3 regions of the Bradyrhizobium sp. Rc2d genome follow, and region 3 is predicted to be linked to each of the others. Evidence: predicted binding sites of a transcription regulator. Region 3 holds the regulator's gene; each other region holds the start of a gene.

Region 1 (7,655 bases), on a different contig from region 3:
GATGGCCTTCAGTTCTCGGTCGATGCGCAACTGCACCCGCCGGATCGCCAAGAGGTCGATCTTCGTCTCGGTCCTGCCGGTCTTGATTTGGTCGCCGATTCGGAACTGCCACTGCCAGATTCCGGGAACTGCCGTCTTGGCGACGGTGAACTCGACGCCCCTGTGATTCATGGTCACCTCCCACGATTCACCTTCCATGCCCGTAACATGTTGGGCGTCATCATATGCCCGCGACAAGTGGAATCTGTCGATGAGTCGCGGACCGTTGACGGAAACCGCGAGGGCGCGCACTCCGAAGCAAACGAGGTCGGATTCGGCGCCGCTTGCGCGCCGCCCCGGAACTCTGTTCATGGTCGGAGAACCACGGAGCAATCCGCGCGCGACGGCATGGGCCTTGCTTGGCCCTCATGACGGCAAGCAACCATGGACGTCTCATGCTCGGCATTCCCCGCCGCTACTCTCATTTCGTCTTCGGCATCATCCAGTCCGGGCTGACCTCACTGATCGCGGCAGGCATCGCCAGCCTTCCCGCAGGCAGCGCGAGGGTCTTCCTCGGGCACTGGATGGTGTCGTGGCTGATCGCTTGGGCCGCGATGCTGCCGATCGTGCTGCTGGCTGCGCCCGCGATCCGCGCCGTCTCGCTGCGGCTGACGCGGGAGGAGCGGGAGCTGCGAACCAGCCAGCAGCCATGAAAAAACCCCGCCTGGGGAGAGCCAAGCGGGGCAAAGAGTTGTTGGAGGCTGAGGTGCTGGGCTGCAACACCATAGCCAAGAGACCCTAACTGGTTCGACTTACGTCAGCCTGACAGGCGGCCAAAGCGGAGCGGGGGCCGGCGTCATGTTCGTCGCGCCACTTTCGTCCATGCCCGCAAACAGAAAACCCCGCTCGCGGGGAGCGGGGTCGTCGGCTGGGTATGGAGACCCGGTGTTGGTCCACCGGGCACGTCGAGACTAGGCGATCAGGCTTACACGCGCCTGACGGTGTCAGTGGGGAAGCCGCGATCGCGCGGGCCGCAGACTGGCCTCGCGCCCGTCCCAATTTCGACATCCGTCCGCACAACTGGCGACACACGGGTCGGCAAGATTCCACACCGTCCGGCGCAGCCATGGGGGAAACGTGGCGCGGCGGCAACGGGGTGGCATCATGGATAACGTAGAGCGGTCTTTCGCCGCCGCGACGGCGGCTGGCTTCGTCGTGCTGGTGATCGGCCTCGTGCTGCTGGCGTTGCTGTAGCAAGGCGTCAGCGCAGGTATGGGGGAGGCGGCCGGGGTCCGCGCCGGCGCGCTTCGTCGATGGTGAATGGGCACCAATCTTTCAAAAAGGTGGAAAACAACCCCATGCACAGTAGGCTGTGGGGTGATTTCGTCTTTCCATCAATGGCTTACTGGAAGTATTTGGATACCATAACCACGCGGGATGCTCAGCCAAGCGCATCCCGGCGCGCGATGCTGGATTCCCGCGAAGTCAACGGCAGCCGCTCGCGGCGGTCAGGTTCTGCAACGTGTGCCCAGGCGCTGCCGCTCGCCGTCGTGGGCTTTAGTGAACCTTGATCTCGCCGAGAGGCAACCGTAGCTCGGCGGCGCGCTCGTCACGGTCCTTCTTGCGAAACTCGTTCTCCTTGCGCTCGAACTTGATCATCTCCTCCTGCGCGGCCTCCAGGAGGTGGTTGCGCCTGATGGCGCCGTGGTGTGTGTCTTCAGTCATGACAGGGGTCCCCAGAGTTGCGGTCCCATCCCGAAGAAGGCCACAGACCGCGAAAAGGTTCGGTGCCTCAGGATTAAGGATTTATGACGGCGCCAAGGCCCGCGCGTCTTTGATGCGCGTCAGTTTCGGACGAGGATCCCATTAGCGCAAAGTGTGCAGCGGTTTTTCCTCGCGACAAACGCCGAACGCGTTTGCGCGGAGATCATGCTCAAACAATAGACTAAAGCGCGATGACGATTCTTCGTCATCGCGCTTTAGTGGCAGGGCTTACCAAGCATCTGCGCGTGCCGGCTGTGGCAGCCGTCGTGCAATTGCGATTTCTTCGTAATTTTTGCACCGACTTTCGGAGCGCCCGATGAGATCGGAGTGTTCGATGTCTGCGCTTGCGTCGAGGCCGAGCCGACGAAGATGGCCAGCGCTATAACGATCTTGAGAACCGATTTCATCACGCCTCCTGGATTCAAGGGTACGAAAGGTAACGCTACATATATTAGCGTTACATAGCGTAGCGATCCAGCGAAACGCAAATTAGGACAGTGCTACGAACAGTAGTTGCCCGGAATCCACTTGGCATCTGGACACCGGTACGGTGCCTCCCGCCGGGGCTGGATTTCATCCCGAAACGAGATTGCAACCGGCAAAGGGGTCGCTGAAGGGCGGCCCCTTTTCGATTCAGGCACGGGCAGGGGATTGGGACAGCCGCAAAGAACATATTGCGAACCTAGAACAAATAGGGTACATTACTTTTATCGCCGGCCCGCCCTCTCAATCGTTTGTCCCCCTAGCGAATCCTCGCCATAAGGAGCACGACCCAATGTCCGCCACTGCCCTGCGTATCGTCGAAGGATCTTCCATGGACAAGAGTAAAGCCCTGGCTGCCGCGCTCTCTCAGATCGAGCGCCAGTTCGGCAAGGGATCGGTGATGAAGCTCGGCAAGAGCGACCGCTCCATGGACATCGAGGCGGTGTCCTCCGGCTCGCTCGGACTCGATATTGCGCTCGGCATCGGCGGCCTGCCCAAGGGACGCATTGTCGAGATCTACGGGCCGGAATCGTCGGGCAAGACCACGCTGGCGCTGCATACGGTGGCGGAAGCGCAGAAGAAGGGCGGCATCTGCGCCTTCATCGATGCCGAGCACGCGCTCGACCCGGTCTATGCCCGCAAGCTCGGCGTCAACATCGACGAGCTGCTGATCTCGCAGCCCGACACCGGCGAGCAGGCGCTGGAAATCTGCGACACCTTGGTGCGCTCCGGCGCGGTCGACGTGCTGGTGGTCGATTCGGTTGCGGCGCTGGTGCCGAAGGCCGAGCTCGAGGGCGAGATGGGCGATGCGCTGCCGGGTCTGCAAGCCCGTCTGATGAGCCAGGCGCTGCGCAAGCTTACGGCCTCCATCAACAAGTCCAACACCATGGTGATCTTCATCAACCAGATCCGCATGAAGATCGGTGTGATGTACGGTTCGCCCGAGACCACGACCGGCGGCAACGCGTTGAAATTCTACGCCTCCGTCCGCCTCGACATCCGCCGCATCGGCGCGATCAAGGAGCGCGACGAGGTCGTCGGCAACACCACGCGCGTGAAGGTGGTGAAGAACAAGCTGGCGCCGCCCTTCAAGCAGGTCGAGTTCGACATCATGTATGGCGAGGGCGTCTCCAAGATGGGCGAGATCCTTGATCTCGGCGTCAAGGCCGGCATCGTCGAGAAGTCCGGCGCCTGGTTCTCCTATGACAGCCAGCGCCTCGGCCAGGGCCGCGAGAACTCGAAAGCCTTCCTGAAGGCCAACCCCGACATCACCGCCAAGATCGAGACCTCGATCCGCCAGAACTCCGGCCTGATCGCCGAGCAGATTCTCGCCGGCACACCGGAGCGCGACGCCGACGGCGAGGAGCCGGCAGAGTAAGGCCTTAAAGCAGTAGAGTTTTCGCGAGGAGCGGGCGCTGAGGACGTTGAGTTGCCGACGTCTTCGGTGCCCGTTTCGTTTACGTGAGGGTGGGGCGCGCCGACGATGAAGCGTGTGATCTTGACCAGTTCGTCCGGCGTTGGTCTCACCTATGCCGGTCGTGCTGACATGGTCGTCCCCTTGATCTTTCGGTTCGTTTGGGGGCCACTGCCTACGTCGCATCACCTCGAGGATTACCTCACGGGCGGCTACGGAGGTGCGGTGGTCCGATCTTGTGGGCCGGTTGCCTCAGACCGGTCTCGCGCACAAGGAGACTGGCCTGGTTTGGTTTTGCGAGACCTATGGCGTCGATCTTATCGAGCTGTGGTTCGACCCTGAGCCTAACAGTCAATTGCAATTGATCTGGATCCTCGACCATTTGCGGTCCCATCCATCGATCACCGATCGTCTGAGATTGCGACGTGTCAATTTCGATCTTACGCGAAGCGGACGGCCCGCAGCTTCGCGATCGTACGGTGCGGGAATCGGGGGTCGCGGACGGCGACTTCGAGATAGCCAACATGGCCTGGGAGGCCTATCGGGCGCCGACGCCTGAACTTTGCTTCGGGCTACTGGGGAGGGATTTGCCTAGGCTGCCCTTCCTGAAGCCGGCTCTGGAAGCATTGCTGGCAGAACTGCCGGCGCCGACGACGGGGCTGGGAGCGACGGAAGCGCGGCTTCTCGAACGCATCGCGGCAGGACACAATCGGACCGATGAGGCGCTGGTGGGGCGGTACGCTTCTCACCAATGAACGATTGTGGCGCTGGGATACGCGGAGCCGCTTGTTGGTTGCGCCGGTGTAACGCGTGCGTGTTGCTCAAAATGTTGCTCAAAAGTGCCCCTGTATTACGTATCAATTTGAGAGGCGATCGTGTCACATCTGATCCTGGCCACGAACGATCTTGCGGCAAACACGCTTCGCCAATCGGGTGCGGCGAACATCGCGCTCGGATTCTGTCTACGCTTCGTCTCGGGGAAATTACCCTCCGAGGAGCAACTTTTGATGGGGCTGGAGCGGCGATCGGCAAAGCACTGTAATCCAGGCGATCATTGGCTCGACGACGTTTGTCGCGGCTCGCTGGAAGGTTTCGGCACGCGCGATATCGGTTTCTTCGAGCTGTGCGAGAAGTTCGACTCGATTGAAATATGGGTTGATCCTCGGCCCAATGATCAGCTTGTGCTCGTCTGGCTGCTCGACCTGCTTCGCCCCTACAAGGAGATCACGACGAAGCTGAGCTTGGTGCATACGGATGACATTGTTGCGAACTATGCTGCGCAATCGGTCGCAAAATGGAAGCTGCCGGCCTTCAAGGTGGTCGACAATCATTTGATGACGGCAAGCCGCGCCTGGCGGGCCTATCGGGCGTCGACGCCAGAACCCTGTTTCGATCTGCTGATGACGGATCTGATGATCCTGCCGAGACTTCGATCGGCGCTCATTGCGATGCTTGAAGAGCTTCCGGACAGGTTGACGGAACTCGGAGCCAGCGAAATGGACATGCTGGACTTTGTGAACGACGGGCACACCGAGCCAAAGCGCGTCTGTGAGGCGAGGTGGCTTCGTGATGTGCTCGAAGATGGCGAAGCGAGCGATGCTTTGATCGAACTGGCGCAACATTCGGCACCGCCCGTCCTGCTGGGCGATCCGGCGTTCGACAACGAGGCCCGCTACCGCGGCGAGAGCGAATGGAAGGTCACGCTGACTGAGCTCGGACGTTCACTTGTAGCGCGCGAAGACGACATGTGGCGTCACAACACGATCAAACGTTGGTGGGGCGGTACTGAACTGACCAATGAACGTCTCTGGCGTTGGGATCGCGAAAGCCGATTGTTGGTTGGGCCTTAGAGGCGCGTTCAGTGCCGTAGGGTGGGCAAAGGCGCGCAAGCGCCGTGCCCACCATATTTCAATAAAGGCAAGGTGGTGGGCACGCTTCGCTTTGCCCACCCTACGAGACCTCCGTCGCGTCTTACTCCGCAGCTTCCGCGTAATCGCTCACCGGCGGGCAGGAGCACACCAGGTTACGATCGCCATAGACATTGTCGACACGGCCGACCGGGCTCCAATATTTGTCGGTACGCGAGACGCCGTCGGGGAAGCAGCCCTCGGCGCGGGTGTAGGCACGATTCCACGCATCATCCGCGATGTCGTGCACGGTGTGCGGAGCGTGGCGCAAGGGCGAGGCCTCGATCTTGAAGCGGCCGGCTTCGACCTCGGCGATTTCTTTCCGGATCGCGATCATGGCGTCGCAGAACCGGTCCAGCTCGGCCTTCGATTCCGACTCGGTCGGTTCGATCATCAGAGTTCCCGGCACCGGGAAGCTCATGGTGGGCGCATGGAAGCCGTAGTCGATCAGGCGCTTGGCGATGTCATCAACGGTGACGCCGCTCGTCGTCTTCAGCGGACGGGGGTCGACGATGCATTCATGCGCAACGCGGCCCTTCGCATTCTTGTAGAGCACCGGGAAATGCGGGTCGAGACGGGCCGCAATGTAGTTCGCGTTGAGGATCGCGATTTCGGTCGCACGCTTCAATCCTTCACCGCCCATCATCAAGATGTAGATGTAGGAGATGGTGAGGATCGAGGCCGAGCCGAACGGCGCGGCCGACACGGGACCGACCGGGGCGTCCGCCTTTGTTGCGGGATGACCGGGCAGGAACGGCGCGAGATGCGCTCTGACGCCGATCGGGCCCATGCCGGGGCCGCCGCCGCCATGCGGGATGCAGAAGGTCTTGTGCAAATTGAGGTGGCTGACGTCGGCGCCGTAATCGCCGGGCCTGCTAAGGCCGACCTGTGCGTTGAGGTTGGCGCCGTCGAGGTACACTTGGCCGCCATGGCCGTGCACGATGTCGCAGATCTCGCTTATGTGCTCCTCGAACACGCCATGGGTCGAGGGATAGGTGATCATGACCGCGGCGAGATCGTTCGAATGCTTCTCCGCCTTGGCGCGGAGATCATTGACGTCGACGTCGCCGTTCTTCTCGCAAGCGACCACCACCACGTCCATCCCGACCATCGCGGCCGAAGCCGGGTTGGTGCCATGGGCGGAGGAGGGGATCAGGCAGATCTTGCGCTGGCTCTGTCCGCGCGACGCGTGATAGCCACGGATTGCGAGCAGGCCGGCATATTCGCCCTGCGCGCCCGAGTTCGGCTGCAGCGAGATGGCGTCATAGCCGGTGATGTCGCACAGCCACTTTTCAAGCCGCGCGAACAGCGCGTGATAGCCGGCGGCCTGCTCGCGCGGAGCGAACGGATGCAGCGTCGCAAACTCCGGCCAGGTCAGCGGCATCATCTCGGTGGTCGCGTTCAGCTTCATGGTGCAGGAGCCGAGCGGAATCATGGCGCGGTCGAGCGCGAGGTCGCGATCACTGAGCTTGCGCATGTAGCGCAGCATCTCGGTCTCCGAGCGATGCGCGTGGAACACCGGATGGGTGAGGAACGCGGTGGTGCGCTTCAACTCGTCCGGCAGCGCCTCGCGCGTCTCGGCGTCGATCTCGGCATAGGCGAGTGTGCCGCCGAAGGCGCGCCAGACCGCTTCCACCGTCGCGGGCGTCGTGGTCTCGTCGAGCGCGATGCGCAAGCCGCTATCGCCGATTCCAAGATTGATCTTCTCGGCAGCGGCGCGCGCGACGATCTCGACGCGCTTGGCGCCGGCATCGACGCTGAGCGTGTCGAAGAAGCTGTCCGACTGGAGCGCAAAGCCGAGCTTGCGCAGGCCCGCGGCGAGCACCGCGGCGCGGCGGTGCACGTTGCGCGCGATCTGCGTCAGGCCCTCGGGGCCGTGATAGACCGCATACATCGAGGCGATCACGGCGAGCAACACCTGCGCGGTGCAGATGTTGGAGGTCGCCTTCTCGCGGCGGATGTGCTGCTCGCGGGTCTGCAGCGCGAGGCGATAGGCCGGTGCACCGCGCGAATCCACGGAGAGGCCGACGATGCGGCCGGGCAGCGAGCGCTTCAGCGCATCGCGCACCGCCATATAGGCCGCGTGCGGTCCGCCATAGCCCATCGGC
Region 2 (7,655 bases), on a different contig from region 3:
GCGGCCGCCGCGTGAAGGTCGTGGCCTTGACCGACGGCATCCGCTCATTCACCACGACGCCCTATGTCTTCGTCGACCTGAAAAACGCTCGCACCTACACCGGAGCCTTTCCCGATCGCGCCAGCAACCTCCTGGTTCGCCTCAAGCCCGACGCCGACCGCGACACGGTTCTTAAGGCCGTTCGAGTTCAGGTTGGTGAACACGAGGTGCTTACGACGGATGAATTCCGCAGCCGTAGCCGCTCGTTCTGGCTGTTCGGGACCGGCGCCGGCGCTGCGCTGTTTGCCGGCGCATTGCTGGGAGTAATCGTCGGCACCGTCATCGTCGCGCAAACACTCTATTCGAGCACCAAGGATCACCTCAGTGAATTCGCCACCCTGCGGGCAATGGGTTCGTCGAATGCATATATTTACAGGGTCATCATCTATCAGGCGCTCATCAACGCGATCATCGGCTTCATCATTGCGACTGCGATCGGCGCTGTCGTTGTGGAGATGACTGCCAAGAGCGCGTTGCCCATCGTCATCACGCCGTGGCTAATTGCAGCCCTGTTCGTGCTGACGGTCGTGATGTGCGTAGCGTCGGCGATCGGCGCAATCGTGCGTGTAGTGCGGATCGATCCAGCAACGGTATTCATGCGATGAACGAAATCATCATTGAGGCCACCGCGATCAAGAAAACGCTTGGGCGTGGCGCTGGCGAGGTGAAGGCGCTGCGCGGGATCGACCTCACGCTGCGACGCGGCGAGTTCACACTGCTGATGGGACCGTCGGGCAGCGGCAAGACGACGCTGCTGCTCGTGCTCGGATGCATGCTGGCACCAAGTTCGGGCGCGCTCACCGTGTGCGGCACGCCCACGTCGGGCGTCGACAAGGAGGGACTGGCCAGAATCAGGCGCGACCATATCGGCTTTGTGTTCCAGTCCTATCATCTGTTTCCGACGCTCACCGCTGCACAGAACGTGCAACTCGCCCTCGACATCCGTCATGAGAGTGGACGCAAGGCCAGGAAACTGGCGCGGGAAGCACTGAACCTGGTTGGTCTGGAGCAGAAGGCCGATACCTTGCCGGGCGAGCTCAGCGGCGGTGAGCAGCAGAGGGTCGCGATCGCGCGAGCCTTTGTCGCCAATCCCTCGGTCATTCTCGCCGACGAGCCAACTGCCGCGCTCGACGGCAATAACGGGCGAAGCATCATGCGGATTCTCGCCGATGCAGCCCATCAGCGCGAGCGCGCCGTGCTCGTCGTGACGCATGATCCGCGGGTCATTCCCTTTGCGGATCGCATCGTCGAGATCGAGGATGGCCTGCTGGTCGACACCGGATCCGGCGAACCCGAGCGGCTGCACCTGCCAAAGGCGGCCGCATTCAGGCCGTAAGACCCAAGCGAATGAAGCAAGAGGACGCACCATGAGCTTGCGCGCGGAAATGCTGCGTCTCGGCATCCGCATGTTCCTGAAACGGCACCGTCATCCATTCGATGTCGGGACGTGGCGGGCCAACATGCATCGCATGGAGCGATGGGTGCCTCGTCCGCCACGCAGCACAAAGACAAGCGTCGTGCAGGCCAGTCACCTCAGACTACACCGGATCGCCACCCCGGCGTCGCACCCGGGACGCAACGTGCTATATCTTCATGGCGGCGCCTATGTCTCGGGCGCGCCGATCTACTACCGGCATTTCACCTGGCGCATCGCCAATGTGACCAAATCGACGGTCTGGGCCCTTGAATATCGCCTCGCACCCGAACATCCGTTTCCGGCCGCACTGGACGACGCCGTGGCGGGTTTTCTCTGGCTCGCCGGCGAGACGGGCGATCCAGGCGAACTCTTCGTGATGGGTGATTCAGTCGGTGGAGGATTGGCCCTGTGCCTTCTCATGAGGCTGCGTGACGAACGCAAGCCGCTTCCTGCCGCCGCCGTTGCCATGTCGCCCTGGACCGATCTCGCGCTCACCGCGCCCTCGTTGATCGAGAATGCCGCATCAGATCCGATGTTGAACGTGCACGATGTTCCGGAATTCGTGCGTTGCTATCTGGCAGGCGCCGACCCGTATAACCCCCATGCCTCGCCGCTCTATGGCGATGCGTTCGGCCTTCCCCCGGTGTTGATCCATGTCGGCAGCGACGAGATCCTGCGGGATGACGCGGTCCGCATGGCCGACAAGCTGAAACAAGGTAATCCGCGGAGCCGCCTGGAGGTCTGGCCGCGCATGCCGCACGTCTTCCAGCTCTTCGTTCCGGTGCTGCCGGAAGCCCATGCGGCCATCGCTCAGATCGGAGAATTCATCTCCAACCTGCGTTGCGATACAGCTTCGTCGGCGCCCGGGCCAGCCGAAGCGCGATGAGATCAGGATGAATCGTCATCGCGCTTACTGTTTGAGCATGATCTTTTCGGAAAACCGCTGCGCGCTTTTCCGGATCATGCGCTAGGCTCCACCGCCGTTGCCGTTCTCTCCATTCCCGCTCTCGGCCTCTTCCGTGATGTGCTCGACCGAGACGACGTGCTCGTCCTCGGCCGTGTCGAACACGATCACGCCCTGCGTCGAGCGGCCGGCGATGCGGATGCCTTCGACCGGGCAGCGGATCAGCTGGCCCTTGTCGGTGACCAGCATGATCTGGTCGGCATCTTCCACCGGGAATGAGGCCACGAGGTTGCCGTTGCGGTTGTTGACGCTCATGGCGACGATCCCTTTGCCGCCGCGGCCCGTGGTGCGGTACTCGTAGGACGAGGTGCGCTTGCCGTAGCCGTTGACCGACACGGTGAGCACGACCTGCTCCTGCGCCGACATCTCGGCGTAACGCTCCTGGGCCAGCTGGAAGCTGCCGGAGGCCTCCTCGGCCTCGCCGTCCACGGCGGTCTCCTCAGTCGCAGCTTCGCCGGCGACCGCACGGCGCATCTTCAGATAGGCCGAGCGCTCGTCCGAGGTGGTCTCGACATGGCGCAGGATCGCCAGCGAAATCACCTTGTCGCCCTCGCCAAGCGCGATGCCGCGCACGCCCATCGAGGTGCGCCCGGTGAACACGCGCACGTCGGTGACGGGGAAGCGAATGCACTGGCCGCCGGCCGCGGTCAGCAACACGTCGTCGCGCTCGGTGCAGATCTGCACGTCGACGATCGCCTCGTTGTCGTCGAGCTTCATCGCGATGATGCCGGAACGGCGGACGTCGACGAAGTCGGACAGCTTGTTGCGCCGCACGTTACCGCCTGTGGTGGCGAACATCACGTCGAGGTTGGCCCAGGTCGATTCATCCTCGGGCAGCGGCATGATGGTGGTGATGCGCTCGCCCTGCTCCAGCGGCAGGATGTTGATCAGCGCCTTGCCGCGCGCGTTCGGCGCGGCCATCGGCAGGCGCCAGACCTTTTCCTTATAGACCTGACCGCGCGAGGAGAAGAACAGCACCGGCGTGTGCGTGGAGGCCACGAACAGGCGGCTGACGAAATCCTCGTCACGGGTCTGCATGCCGGCGCGGCCCTTGCCGCCGCGGCGCTGCGCCCGGTAGGCCGACAGCGGCACGCGCTTGACGTAGCCGGCGTGCGAGACGGTGACGACCATGTCCTCGCGCTGGATCAGGTCCTCGTCCTCGACCTCGCCTTCCTGCTCCATGATCACGGTGCGGCGCGGCGTGGCGAACTCGGCCTTCACCTCGGCAAGCTCGGTCTTGATGATCTCGAGAATGCGGGCGCGCGAGCGCAGGATCTCGAGATAGTCGCCGATCTCGCCGGCGAGTTTTGACAGCTCGTCGCCGATCTCGTCGCGGCCGAGCGCAGTGAGACGTGCCAGGCGCAGTTCCAGGATGGCCTTGGCCTGATCCAGTGACAGGCGGATGGTGCCGTCCGCGTTGATGCGGTGGCGCGGATCGTCGATCAACGTGATGATGTCCTCGACGTCGCGCGCCGGCCAGTCGCGCGTCATCAGGGTGTCGCGCGCAGCCGCCGGCGTCGGCGAGGTGCGGATCACCTTGATGATCTCGTCGATGTTGGCGACCGCGATGGCGAGGCCGACCTGCTCATGCGCGCGCTCGCGCGCCTTGCGCAGCTTGTACTTGGTCCGGCGCGTGACGACCTGCTCGCGGAAGCCGACGAAGATCGTCAGCATATCCTTCAGGTTCATCGTCTGCGGACGGCCGGAATCGAGCGCGACGGCGTTGACGCCGAAACTCGTCTGCAGCGGCGTGAACTTGTAGAGCTGATTCAGCACCACGTCGGGCACGGCATCGCGCTTGAGCTCGACGACGACGCGATAGCCCTCGCGGTCGGACTCGTCGCGCAGATCGGAGATGCCCTCGATCTTCTTTTCCTTGTAGAGCTCGGCGATGCGCTCGACCATCGTCGCCTTGTTCACCTGATACGGTATCTCGGTGATGACGATCGCCTCGCGCTCCTTGCGGATCGTCTCGAACGTGACCTTGCCGCGCATCACGATGGAGCCGCGGCCGAGATGGTAGGCGCTGCGGATGCCCTGGCGGCCCAAGATGATGCCGCCGGTCGGGAAATCCGGGCCCGGGATGATGTTGTTGAGCTCGTCGATGGTCAGCGACGGATTGTCGATCAACGCCAGGCAGGCATCGATGACCTCGCCCAGATTGTGCGGCGGGATGTTGGTGGCCATGCCGACCGCGATGCCGCCGGCGCCGTTGACCAGCAGGTTCGGGAACCGCGCCGGCAGGACCACCGGCTCCTTGGTCGAGCCGTCGTAATTGTCCTGGAAGTCGACGGTCTCGTTGTCGATGTCGTCGAGCAGCTTCAGTGCGATCTTGGTCAGGCGCGACTCGGTGTAGCGCATCGCCGCCGGCGGATCGCCGTCGACCGAGCCGAAATTGCCCTGCCCGTCCACCAGCAGTTCGCGCATCGAGAACGGCTGCGCCATGCGCACCAGCGCGTCGTAGATCGCCTGGTCGCCATGCGGATGGTATTGGCCCATGACGTCGCCGACGATACCGGCCGACTTCTTGTGCTTCTTGTCCGGCGTATAGCCTTCCTCGTTCATCGAGAACAGGATGCGGCGATGCACCGGCTTCAGGCCGTCGCGCGCATCGGGCAGCGCGCGCGACACGATCACGCTCATGGCGTAATCGAGATAGGACTTCTTCATCTCGTCGAGGATGGAGACGGGGCGAATGTCCGAGGGTTGCGCCGGCTGGTCGCCGGGCTTGTTGTCGTCGTCAGCCAAGGGGAAATCCGGTGAGGTTTATCTGGGAATCATATAGCGCATCAGGGGCCGGATAACCACCCTCGCGAAGGCCCTGGCAAGCGATTTTTCCGCCTATTTTTCCAATAACTTAAGCCCTTCCGAGCACTGCTTCCGAGAGGCCCGGAATCCCCCTCCAAGATGACTTCACGCGCCTGGAAAACCGCGCAGCGAGCGGGCCCTGTCAGACGGTTTGCCCATGGGCAGCCCGAGCTCACGTCGAACATGAAGCGGGCCCGGAAAATCCGAGCCTGCCCCGCCGATTAGTAGAAATTGCTGACACGACACGCCCGGCGCAACCCGATCGGTAATGCGCCTTGGCCGCGCGATCCGTGCTCTCAGAACGGGATATCGTCATCCATGTCGCTGTTGCGACCGCCGCCGGCGGCAACAGGACGGCGCGGTGCGCTGCTGACGGGACCGGAGGAGCCGAAATCGCCGCCCGGCTCATCGCCGAAGCTGCCGCCTCCTCCGCCGCCGCCGCGGCCGTCGAGCATCGTCAGCGTCGAGTTGAAGCCCTGGAGCACGACCTCGGTCGAGTACTTCTCGACGCCGCTCTGATCGGTCCATTTGCGAGTCTGGAGCGCGCCCTCGATGTAAACCTTGGCGCCCTTCTTCAGGTACTGCTCGGCGACCTTGCATAGCCCTTCATTGAAGATCACGACGCGATGCCACTCGGTCTTTTCCTTGCGTTCACCGGTATTCTTGTCGCGCCAGGTATCCGAGGTGGCGATGCTCAAATTCGCGATCGGCCGCCCGTCCTGGGTGCGGCGGATCTCGGGATCCTTGCCGAGATTTCCAACCAGAATGACCTTGTTGACGCTTCCCGCCATCGCCGCTCTCCACTCCAATGCCACTGAATTTCAAAGGCGAAAGTCCGCTCTTCGCGTTCCTCCGCCGCCCCGTTGAGGCGACCCTATACGCTTGCGGACGCCGCTCAGCCCATCACCCCCAAGGTTATCCCCATATATAGCATTGCCATCCGCTCCGTTCCAGATTTGTTCCTTGTGGCGATCGGGCGAACGTCGGCTCAGTCCGGCTACGATTGGCGATGAAAAAGGCAGGCTTCCGGATGGAACTTTTTGGGTTCCCGAGAAACGGTAAAAACTACTTAACATTCATCAAGTTGCACTTGGTTCAATCGGTTTGCGAGTGTGGCATTTCGGAGACGGACTTTGCCCACCCCTTAGGCTACGGTTGAGTCGGACTTAGTTCATATGGGCGTCGCGCCTGATCAACCGCTTCGGGGACTTCGAGAGGCGGACGAAACTGGGGAGACTGCAATGAATAAGCTTCTGTTTGGTGCAATCGGTGTAATCGCGTTGGGCCTGTCGGCTCCTGCAAGTGCGGCGGATCTCGCTGCGCGCCCCTACACCAAAGCTCCGCCGCCGATGGTCGCCGCCATCTACGACTGGAGCGGCTTCTACATCGGTATCAACGGCGGCGGCGGCACCAGCCACAAGTGCTGGGACTTCGTGACGCCTGTGACCGGCACTCTGGTCGGCGAAGGCTGCCACAACGCGACCGGCGGTACGGTCGGTGGCCAGGTTGGCTATCGCTGGCAGTCGGCCAATTGGGTGTTCGGCATCGAAGGTCAGGGCAACTGGGCTGACTTTTCCGGCGACAACATCAGCGGCCTGACCGGCCTACGCGATCGCTCGAAGATCGACTCATTCGGTTTGATCACCGGCCAGGTCGGCTACGCCTGGAACAACGTGCTGCTCTACGTGAAGGGTGGCGGCGCCGTCGTCGGTGATCGCTATCGGACCTTCGATGTGGCGACAGGCCTCGAGTTCGACCGCGCCAACGAGACCCGTTGGGGCGGCACGGTGGGTGCGGGCATCGAGTTCGGATTCGCGCCGAACTGGTCGGTCGGCTTCGAATACGATCATATCTTCCTCGGCAACCGCACGATCAACTTCACCGGGTCTGGCAATTTTGTCACTGCCCCGCTCGGTGTCGTCACACGCTCCGAGCGCATCAGCCAGGATGTCGATATCGGCTTGATCCGCGTGAACTACCGTTGGGGCGGTCCGCTCATCGCAAAATACTGATATCTACCTGATATCACTGAGAGATTGAAGGCCGGCCTCGCGCCGGCCTTTTGCTTGCTTGCTCTTCGGAACAATAGGTTGGCACTTGCCACGTTTTGGGGGCTGTTGTGGCTTTTCGGAGACACAACTTGCGGCTTTAGTGGTGTAAGCACGGCATTAGTTGGGCCGTTGAGTCCGCTGCCCTTCCGGCATGGAAGGCAACAACAGAAACTGGGACTGGGATTAGATTGAAGATGAAGAAGGTTTTGTTGGCTTCGGCCTGTTTGTTCGCTCTCGCTGCTCCGGCTTCGGCCGCTGATCTCGCAGCCCGCCCCTACACCAAGGCGCCGATCGCTCCGGTTGCTGTCTACAACTGGACCGGCTTCTATCTCGGTGTCGTCGGCGGCGGCGCTTGGGAAGCTACTTCGACCGACCC
Region 3 (7,655 bases):
GTGGAAGCGCACCGGGCGCACATGGATGATCTCGCGGGTGATCGCGACGTCGAGCGGCGCGTCGGCCCCCTTGCGCACGATGGTGAGCTTGGTCTTGGTGTCGACCGGGCCCTTCATCTTGTTGACAGCCTGCTCGAGCGTCATGCCCTGCACGGCCTCGCCGTCGATCTTGCTGATGAGGTCGCCGGACATGATGCCAGCCTTCGACGCCGGCGTATCGTCGATCGGCGAGACGACCTTGACGAGACCATCCTCCATCGTGACCTCGATGCCGAGCCCGCCGAACTCGCCGGAGGTGGTCTCCTGCATCTCGGTCCAGGCCTTGGCGTTCATGTAGCGCGAATGCGGGTCGAGCGAGGTCACCATGCCCGTGACCGCGCCTTCGATCAGCTTGGCATTGTCGGGCTTCTCGACATAGTTCGCCTTGACCCGCTCGAACACTGCGCCAAACAAGTTGAGCTGGGAATAGGCATCATCCGCGCTCGCCGCCGCCCGTGCCGCCCACACGCCGCCGTGGGGACTGGCTACCAGAAGGGTCAGACACGCTCCCGTGAGCGCGCCCAGGGGGAACAGCAGGTTTTTCCGCATGGATTGACTGGCCTTTTGCTTAGCGGTTCTCTTGAGGGGCTTGTCTCTCGGGCTTGGAAGCCGCCATGCAAATGGCGATCCAAGTCACGTCTCACAACACCATTCTGGTTTCTTCAAGGCCGGCCTGCCGTGCCGGCGGTACGCCGCAGAAATCCCTTCGCCGCGGCTTAAACTTTTGGCAACGTTCCGAAACCACTTTGCGCAAAGCGGACATCGGTCGGCCGCCCACGCTTCGCAGCTATGCGATTTTAGGATGGTTTTGCAGGGCCGGACGCGATACGCGATGGCGATAAGACTTCAAATTCTCGGGAGGACAACAATGAACGACGCGCCCCGCATCCGGCCGGAAAGGAACGTCGAACTCGGCGCCAGCAACGAGCCGTTCCAGAACCTGCACGAATTCATCCGGAAAGCGCGCGCCAACCTCAACCAGAATGCCTGGGACTACATCGTCGGCGCTGCCGAGACCGAGACCACGATGCGCCGGAACCGGATGGCGCTGGACGAGATCGCCTTCCGCCCCCGCGTGCTGCGCGATGTTCGCAAAGTCGACGGCTCGGTCGAGCAACTCGGCCGCAGGATGCGGCTGCCGGTGGTGCTCGCCCCGGTTGGTGCGCTCGAAATCTTCGATCCCGATGGTGCGGCAAGCGTGGCGCGCGCCGCCGGCACCTTCGGTGCGGCGCACATGTTGAGCTCGGTGTCCGAGCCCGGCCTGGAAAAGACTGCCGAGGCCGCGCCCGACGCGCTGCGGCTCTATCAGCTCTATGTCCGCGGCGACGATGCCTTCGTCGCCGATGTCGTCAGCCGTTCCGAGAAGAACGGCTATGCCGCATTCTGCCTGACCGTCGACACCGCCCATTACAGCCGTCGCGAACGTGACATCGCCAAGCGCTACGTTCGCGAAAGCCGCCTGCGCGCGACCGGCGGTGACTACCAGAAGGGTCTGGAATGGCGGACCGTGAAGATGATCAAGGACAAATTCAGGATCCCGCTGATCCTGAAGGGCATTGCCACCGCCGAGGACGCACAGATCGCGATCGATCATGGTGTCGAGTGGATCTACGTCTCCAACCATGGCGGCCGTCAGCTCGATCACGGCCGCGGCGCCATGCATGTGCTGCCTGAAATCGTCGAGGCCGTGAAGGGTCGCGCCAAGATCATGGTCGATGGCGGCTTCTGCCGCGGCACCGACATCGTCAAGGCGATCGCGGCGGGCGCCGACATCGTCGGCATTGGCCGGCTGCAATGCTGGGCGCTGGCGGCGGCCGGCGAAGCCGGCGTGATGCGAATGCTGGAACTGCTGGAGGATGAAGTGCTGCGCTGCCTCGGCCTCTTGGGTGCCACCTCGTTCGCCGAGGTCGACAAGTCCTGCCTGCATCAGGCGACCGCAACGAATGCGCCGAGCGTGTTCAGCGCGTTCCCGCTGTTCGACCACGACCCCTATCGATACTGAAGTGAAAGGACACGATGACCTCGCTCTCTCCCGGCAGCGCCGATGCGCTCCTGTTCGATCTCGGACGCGTGGTGCTCGACATCGACTTCTCCAAGGCGATCGCCTGCTGGGCGGGACATGCCGGCTGCCAGCCCGAGGCCATCGTCGCGCGCTATGTGCGTGACGAGGCCTACCGGCTGCACGAGGTCGGCAAGATCAGCGACGAGGACTATTTCCAATCGCTGCGTTCATCGCTCGGGATCGGCATTTCCGATGCGCAGTTTCTGGAGGGATGGAACGCGATCTTCGCCGGCGAGATGCCTGACATCGCCGAGCTCTTGCCGCGCGCTGCAAAGCAGATGCCGCTCTATGTCTTCTCCAACACCAACCGGCCGCATGTCGACTATTTCTCGAAGGAATATGCGGACCTGCTCGGGCATTTCCGCGAGCTCTATTTGTCGTCCAGCATCGGCCTGCGCAAACCGGATCCGGAGGCGTTCGACCATGTCGTGAGGGCGATCGGCGTGCCGGCCAGCCGAATCGTGTTCTTCGACGACCTTGCCGAGAACGTCGAAGGGGCGCGGGCGCGCGGATTGACGGCGGTGCATGTCACCTCGCCCAGTGATGTCGGCAACGCCTTGCGAGCGTTAGGAATTTGACGCCGACGCCCCGGCCGGATCTGGTTGGGTTCCGAGGACCAAATCTGCTTGGGATGCGGAACCAAATCACTTTGTGCATTTTTGTACAAAGTTCCGGGAACGGAAATACTTCCTCCGGACTCTATGAATCCGTTGGGACTTCTACATCGGACTAATTCTCGTGCTGGGCAAAGCCTACCTCACAAAGCAAGCTTCTCTGCTGCTCGAATTCGCCAGAACCACCTCGGATTCGCGCCTCTCCGCCAAGCTCATCAGCAAGGCCGCCGACCTGAAATCACAGGCCGATCCGCTGCCGGATAAGGATCAGGGCCCCAAAGCTCCGGACGTGACGCCTGGCGTCAGTCCGGGCGAACAGACGCAGAGTTGATCGATGCTGGCCGTGGCTCTGGTCATTCTCGTCCTAGCCATGGCCACTCTGGTACCAATCTGCCTCGTCCTGGAGATCATGTCGCGCCGGGCCTGACGCCGCCTTCGTTGCCTGCGAATGCGTGGTCGGGATGATCATCCCGCTCGGCTGCTCTTTTGCCTCTGCGCTCGCGCTCGGCTAGAAGGCTTCCTGCCAATTCGTCCGCGAGCAGGAGTTTTCGCCGTGGCTCTCATGCCGGTTTCCGATGCGCTTGCCGCCGTGCTTGCCGGCGCGGAGCCTCTGGCCGAGGAAATGGTTGCTCTCGACGCAGCCTTCCACCGTGTGCTCGCCCGCGACGTGGCGGCGCTGCGCACGCAGCCGCCGGAAGCAATGTCCGCGATGGACGGTTATGCCGTGCGCGCGGCCGACGCGGGGCCGATCGATTCCCAGCTGACGGTGATTGGCGAGGTAGCGGCGGGTCGTCCGTTCGTGGGAACAGTCGGCGCCGGCGAAGCCGTGCGGATCTTCACCGGCGGCGTCGTTCCCAACGGTGCCGACGCGGTCGTGATCCAGGAGGATACGGTCGCCGACGGCAAGCGCATCACCATCAAGGAAGCCGCGATTCCCGGTCGGCACATCCGCCCCGCAGGCGTCGACTTCTCCGAAGGCGACACGCTCCTGCGCAAGGGAACCCGTCTCACCGAGCGCGACCTCGCGCTCGCCGCCGCCATGAACCACCCCCAGCTTGCCATCTGCCGCCGCCCGAAGGTCGCGATCCTCGCCACCGGCGACGAACTGGTGATGCCGGGCACCACGCCCGGCCGCGGCCAGATCGTCTATTCCAACGGCTATGCCCTGCACGCGCTCGCCCGCAGCGAGGGGGCCGACACCAGCGACCTCGGCATTGCCGCCGACACGCTGGAGGCCACCACCGCCGGCATCCGCCGCGCCCGCGAGAGCGGCGCCGACATCCTGGTCACGACCGGCGGTGCATCGGTCGGCGACCACGATCTGGTCCAGCAGGCGCTGAGGGACGAAGGTGTCTCGATGGCGTTCTGGAAGATTGCGATGCGCCCGGGCAAGCCAATGATGCATGGGCGGCTCGGTGCGATGCGCGTGATCGGCCTGCCGGGTAATCCCGTGTCGTCCTATGTGTGCGCCTTCCTGTTCATGGTGCCGCTGATTCGCGCCTTGTCGGGCCGGTCCGTGATTCATCACCGCCATGAGCGCGCCGTGCTCGGCCGCGATGTGGGCGCAAACGATATGCGCGCGGATTATCTTCGTGCACGTCTGGAACAGCGCGACGACGGCACGCTGGTGGCCGTTCCCGTCGATCACCAGGATTCCTCGCTGCTTGCGAATCTCGCTGCGGCGCAGGCACTTCTCGTGCGCGCACCGTTCGCGCCGAAAGCCGGAGCCGGCTCGCCTTGCGAGGTGCTGCGCCTGCCCGTCTGAGCGCACCACCACACGTGTTCCGCGAACTTTGTCGCGTTCACGGTAAATTAAGCAGTTGCGGAACACATATCGAACATATAGTGTCCGTTCATGATTTGTTTCGAGGATGTAGCGGTTCGCCGCTCCAATTCAGCGTCTCGGAATCGAACGACATCAACCGGGGGACTTTGGTCGAGATGTTAACGCGCAAACAATACGAGCTTCTGCGGTTCATCAGCGAACGTCTGAAGGAAAGCGGCGTGCCGCCCTCCTTCGACGAGATGAAGGATGCGCTCGACCTGCGCTCGAAATCGGGCATCCATCGCCTGATCACCGCGCTGGAGGAGCGCGGCTTCATCCGCCGCCTGCCCAACCGCGCTCGCGCCATCGAGGTGATCAAGCTGCCTGAGCTCCAGGCCGCCGCCGGCAACCGCCGCGGCTTCACGCCAAGCGTCATCGAGGGCAATCTCGGCAAGGTGCGCGCGAGCTCCAGTCCGCCCGCCGACGAGGGCGAGCGTCCCGTTGCGGTGCCCGTGATGGGTCGCATCGCAGCCGGTACGCCGATCGAAGCGTTGCAGACCCGCAGTCACACCATCAGCGTGCCGCCCGACATGCTCGGCTCGGGCGAACACTATGCGCTCGAAGTGCGCGGCGATTCGATGGTCGAGGCCGGCATCCTCGACGGCGACATGGCGCTGATCCAGCGCAACGAGAGCGCCGATACCGGCGACATCGTGGTGGCGCTGATCGACGACGAGGAAGCGACGCTCAAGCGCTTCCGCCGCCGCGGCGCCTCGATCGCGCTCGAACCCGCCAACGCCGCCTACGAGGTGCGCATCCTGCCGCCGAACCGGGTGAAGATTCAGGGCAAGCTGATCGGACTGTACCGCAAGTACTGAGACGACCCAGCGGTCATTCGATACCAATGATTCCGATTGGAGCGGACGGATTGTCCGCTCCAGCTGAATAGTCTTTCTGATCTTGGGCAGATTATCTGGCCCCTCTCCCAGCGCTATGTCCTCAACATGCCGCCCGAAGCACTCATCGCTTTGCGGCTCAAGAGATCGAGGAGACAACGATGCGCAGGATCGTTTTGAGCGCGTTCGCCAGTATGCTGATCGCTGCATCGGCAGCGCAAGCATTCGCAGCACAATCGCAGCACCATCCCCGCAAGTCGGCGCACGCAACAACGACCGAGCAATTCCGTAGCGCCCGAAATGCCGTCGCGCGACAGCCACAGCCGAGTTGGCCATATTCCGGATGGTCGGCGCCCGCAGGCCGCTGACGCTCGCATCCGCCAAATGCACTAAAGCGAACTTTGTTCCTATCGGATTCGGGAAAGATAATGTGATCGCATCCTGCTGACGCCAGCCGCAGATTCGCCCACAACCAAGCAGAACGTTACGTGCTTCCACTCTGATAGAGGCTTGCGCCTCCGAAAGAGGCGCGGGTTGCTATCTTCGAATAGGAGCACCCGATGTGTGACTACAGTCTGCATGCCGTTGCATCGCGCCCCGCCGAAGTCGGCGAGACGATCGTGTCGACAACGTTCCGCGGCACCTCGACGCGCGGTTTTGCTTCCGCGGCCGACCCGACCGTGGCCGTCTGCCTGCTGCCGGGAACGGAGCTCGCCTTCGCCGACAACGTCCGTTACGACAATCGTTGGATCTGGACGCGCACGATCAACTCCCGCGTCGGCAAGTTCGGCAAGATCGATCCGCACATTCCCGATCGCCATCATGACGCGATCGAATTCCCCGACGGCAAATACGTGCTGGTGACGCAGCTCGTCGAAGGCCAGCGCGCAACCGTGCTGCAACTGCCGGTGACGCAGCCGGTCGGCGAGCGCGAGCACAAGCCGCTGGTCGATGCCGACAGCCGGCCGACGATCACGCGTCTGCCGATCGGCTGAGCCGTCCCTGGCCACCAGGTCGGGCCAGGATTGAAAATGCCATCGCCGGCCGAGGCCGGCGAGATGGTATGATTTATGTTCTGCGGAAGTCCGGTTGGACCCGGACCAAGTCCTCGCATTTGTTCTTAATCGTCTGGCCTTAATCGTCGGCCTGCAAGTCGGTCTCCGCCGGAGTCGCGTCCCGGTTGCGGGCCGTAGCCGCCTTCGGCGCGAGGCTCCCGTCGAAATCACCCTCGCCGGCGCCGGCCGGGAGCCAAGGGCGGCTTGAGCCTCTCGCTCTCACAGATTGAACTGCAAAACCGTCACCACGCTGCGTCAACGCCAGCGCGCCTTGGCTGGTGAGACGCTGCCGACCGACCATCATCGCCGCACAATCCGGCGGCGCGGGGCGCCGCGTCACCACCAGCGCGGCGCGGCTGCAATCATCAGCCAGCGCGTCGATCCGCAAGGAAAGCGCAACCAGCCGCCCGTCGGCGAGCGGCGTCACGCAGCCCGCATCGTCACACGACACGCCATCGGCCAGCGAGCTACTCCCGGCGTCGCGCGGATCGGCGTCGGCAGCTAACCACTCCCTAAGCAGAAAGCCGTCCTTGCTCGCCCGGATCACATGCAAGTGCCCGTCCCTGCCCCGCACCGCGACGCTCGCGCCGCCTCCGGCAATCAGGATGTCGGGCTGCCGCACCGACAGCCCCCAGGCAATGGAAGCCAACAACATCAGCGCACCAGACCAGCGCAAGGGTGTGCGCAACAGGCCCATCACGATGATCCCGAGGCTTGCCGCGATCAGCGGCGCGATGCCGAAGGCGGGGATGCGGCCGATTGCGCCCGGCAGTGCCGCCACCCAGCGCGATACCGCGACCATCCAGTCGATCCCGATCCCCATTAGCCACCAGAACACGCCGTCGAGCCCGAAGGGAGCCGCGAGCAATCCCAGCAGCCCCGCCGGCATCACCAGCGCCGAAACCACCGGCATCGCGCCAAGATTGGCGAGTACGCCAAACGGCGTGACACGGTGGAAATGGAAGGCGGCGTAGGGCGTGGTCGCAAGCCCCGCGATCAGCGAGGCCAGGAACAGCATCGCGATCTCGCGGCCGCCCCATAGCGCGATGCGCGCTGTCGCCGAATGATCGGGCGAAGCAAACAGGTTCGGCATGCCGATCTGCACCAGCGCGACCAGCCCGAGCGTCGCGGCGAAGGACATCTGGAAACTCGGATGCACCAGCGCTTCGGGCGCGACCGCGAGCACGATCAGCGCAGCCACCGCCAGCGTGCGGAAGGTGATAG

What was found. The regulator LexA, encoded in region 3, represses DNA repair genes until DNA is damaged. The targets are predictions, from matches to a motif close to TGTTCNNNNTGTGTTCNG.
Region 1: the regulator LexA is predicted to act here: its motif matches at 2,427-2,444, upstream of recA (recombinase RecA).
Region 2: the regulator LexA is predicted to act here: its motif matches at 6,175-6,192, upstream of BLV07_RS40510 (single-stranded DNA-binding protein).

The regions. Positions count from the first base shown of each region.
Region 1 is NZ_FNCU01000016.1:153,755-161,409, reverse strand. It holds gene BLV07_RS21090 (hypothetical protein) at 1-171, opposite strand, end outside; gene BLV07_RS21085 (DUF2798 domain-containing protein) at 435-692, shown strand; gene BLV07_RS21080 (hypothetical protein) at 1,537-1,704, opposite strand; gene BLV07_RS21075 (hypothetical protein) at 1,959-2,150, opposite strand; gene recA (recombinase RecA) at 2,519-3,604, shown strand; gene BLV07_RS48915 (hypothetical protein) at 4,066-4,395, shown strand; gene BLV07_RS21060 (hypothetical protein) at 4,516-5,490, shown strand; gene gcvP (aminomethyl-transferring glycine dehydrogenase) at 5,612-7,655, opposite strand, start outside.
Region 2 is NZ_FNCU01000061.1:8,170-15,824, reverse strand. It holds gene BLV07_RS40530 (ABC transporter permease) at 1-644, shown strand, start outside; gene BLV07_RS40525 (ABC transporter ATP-binding protein) at 641-1,375, shown strand; gene BLV07_RS40520 (alpha/beta hydrolase) at 1,407-2,342, shown strand; gene gyrA (DNA gyrase subunit A) at 2,424-5,168, opposite strand; gene BLV07_RS40510 (single-stranded DNA-binding protein) at 5,525-6,019, opposite strand; gene BLV07_RS40505 (outer membrane protein) at 6,470-7,240, shown strand; gene BLV07_RS40500 (outer membrane protein) at 7,474-7,655, shown strand, end outside.
Region 3 is NZ_FNCU01000008.1:92,496-100,150, forward strand. It holds gene BLV07_RS13045 (S41 family peptidase) at 1-588, opposite strand, end outside; gene BLV07_RS13050 (alpha-hydroxy acid oxidase) at 908-2,041, shown strand; gene BLV07_RS13055 (HAD family hydrolase) at 2,056-2,679, shown strand; gene BLV07_RS13060 (hypothetical protein) at 2,840-3,046, shown strand; gene BLV07_RS13065 (molybdopterin molybdotransferase MoeA) at 3,269-4,480, shown strand; gene lexA (transcriptional repressor LexA) at 4,657-5,358, shown strand; gene BLV07_RS13080 (hypothetical protein) at 5,937-6,371, shown strand; gene BLV07_RS13085 (ComEC/Rec2 family competence protein) at 6,511-7,655, opposite strand, start outside.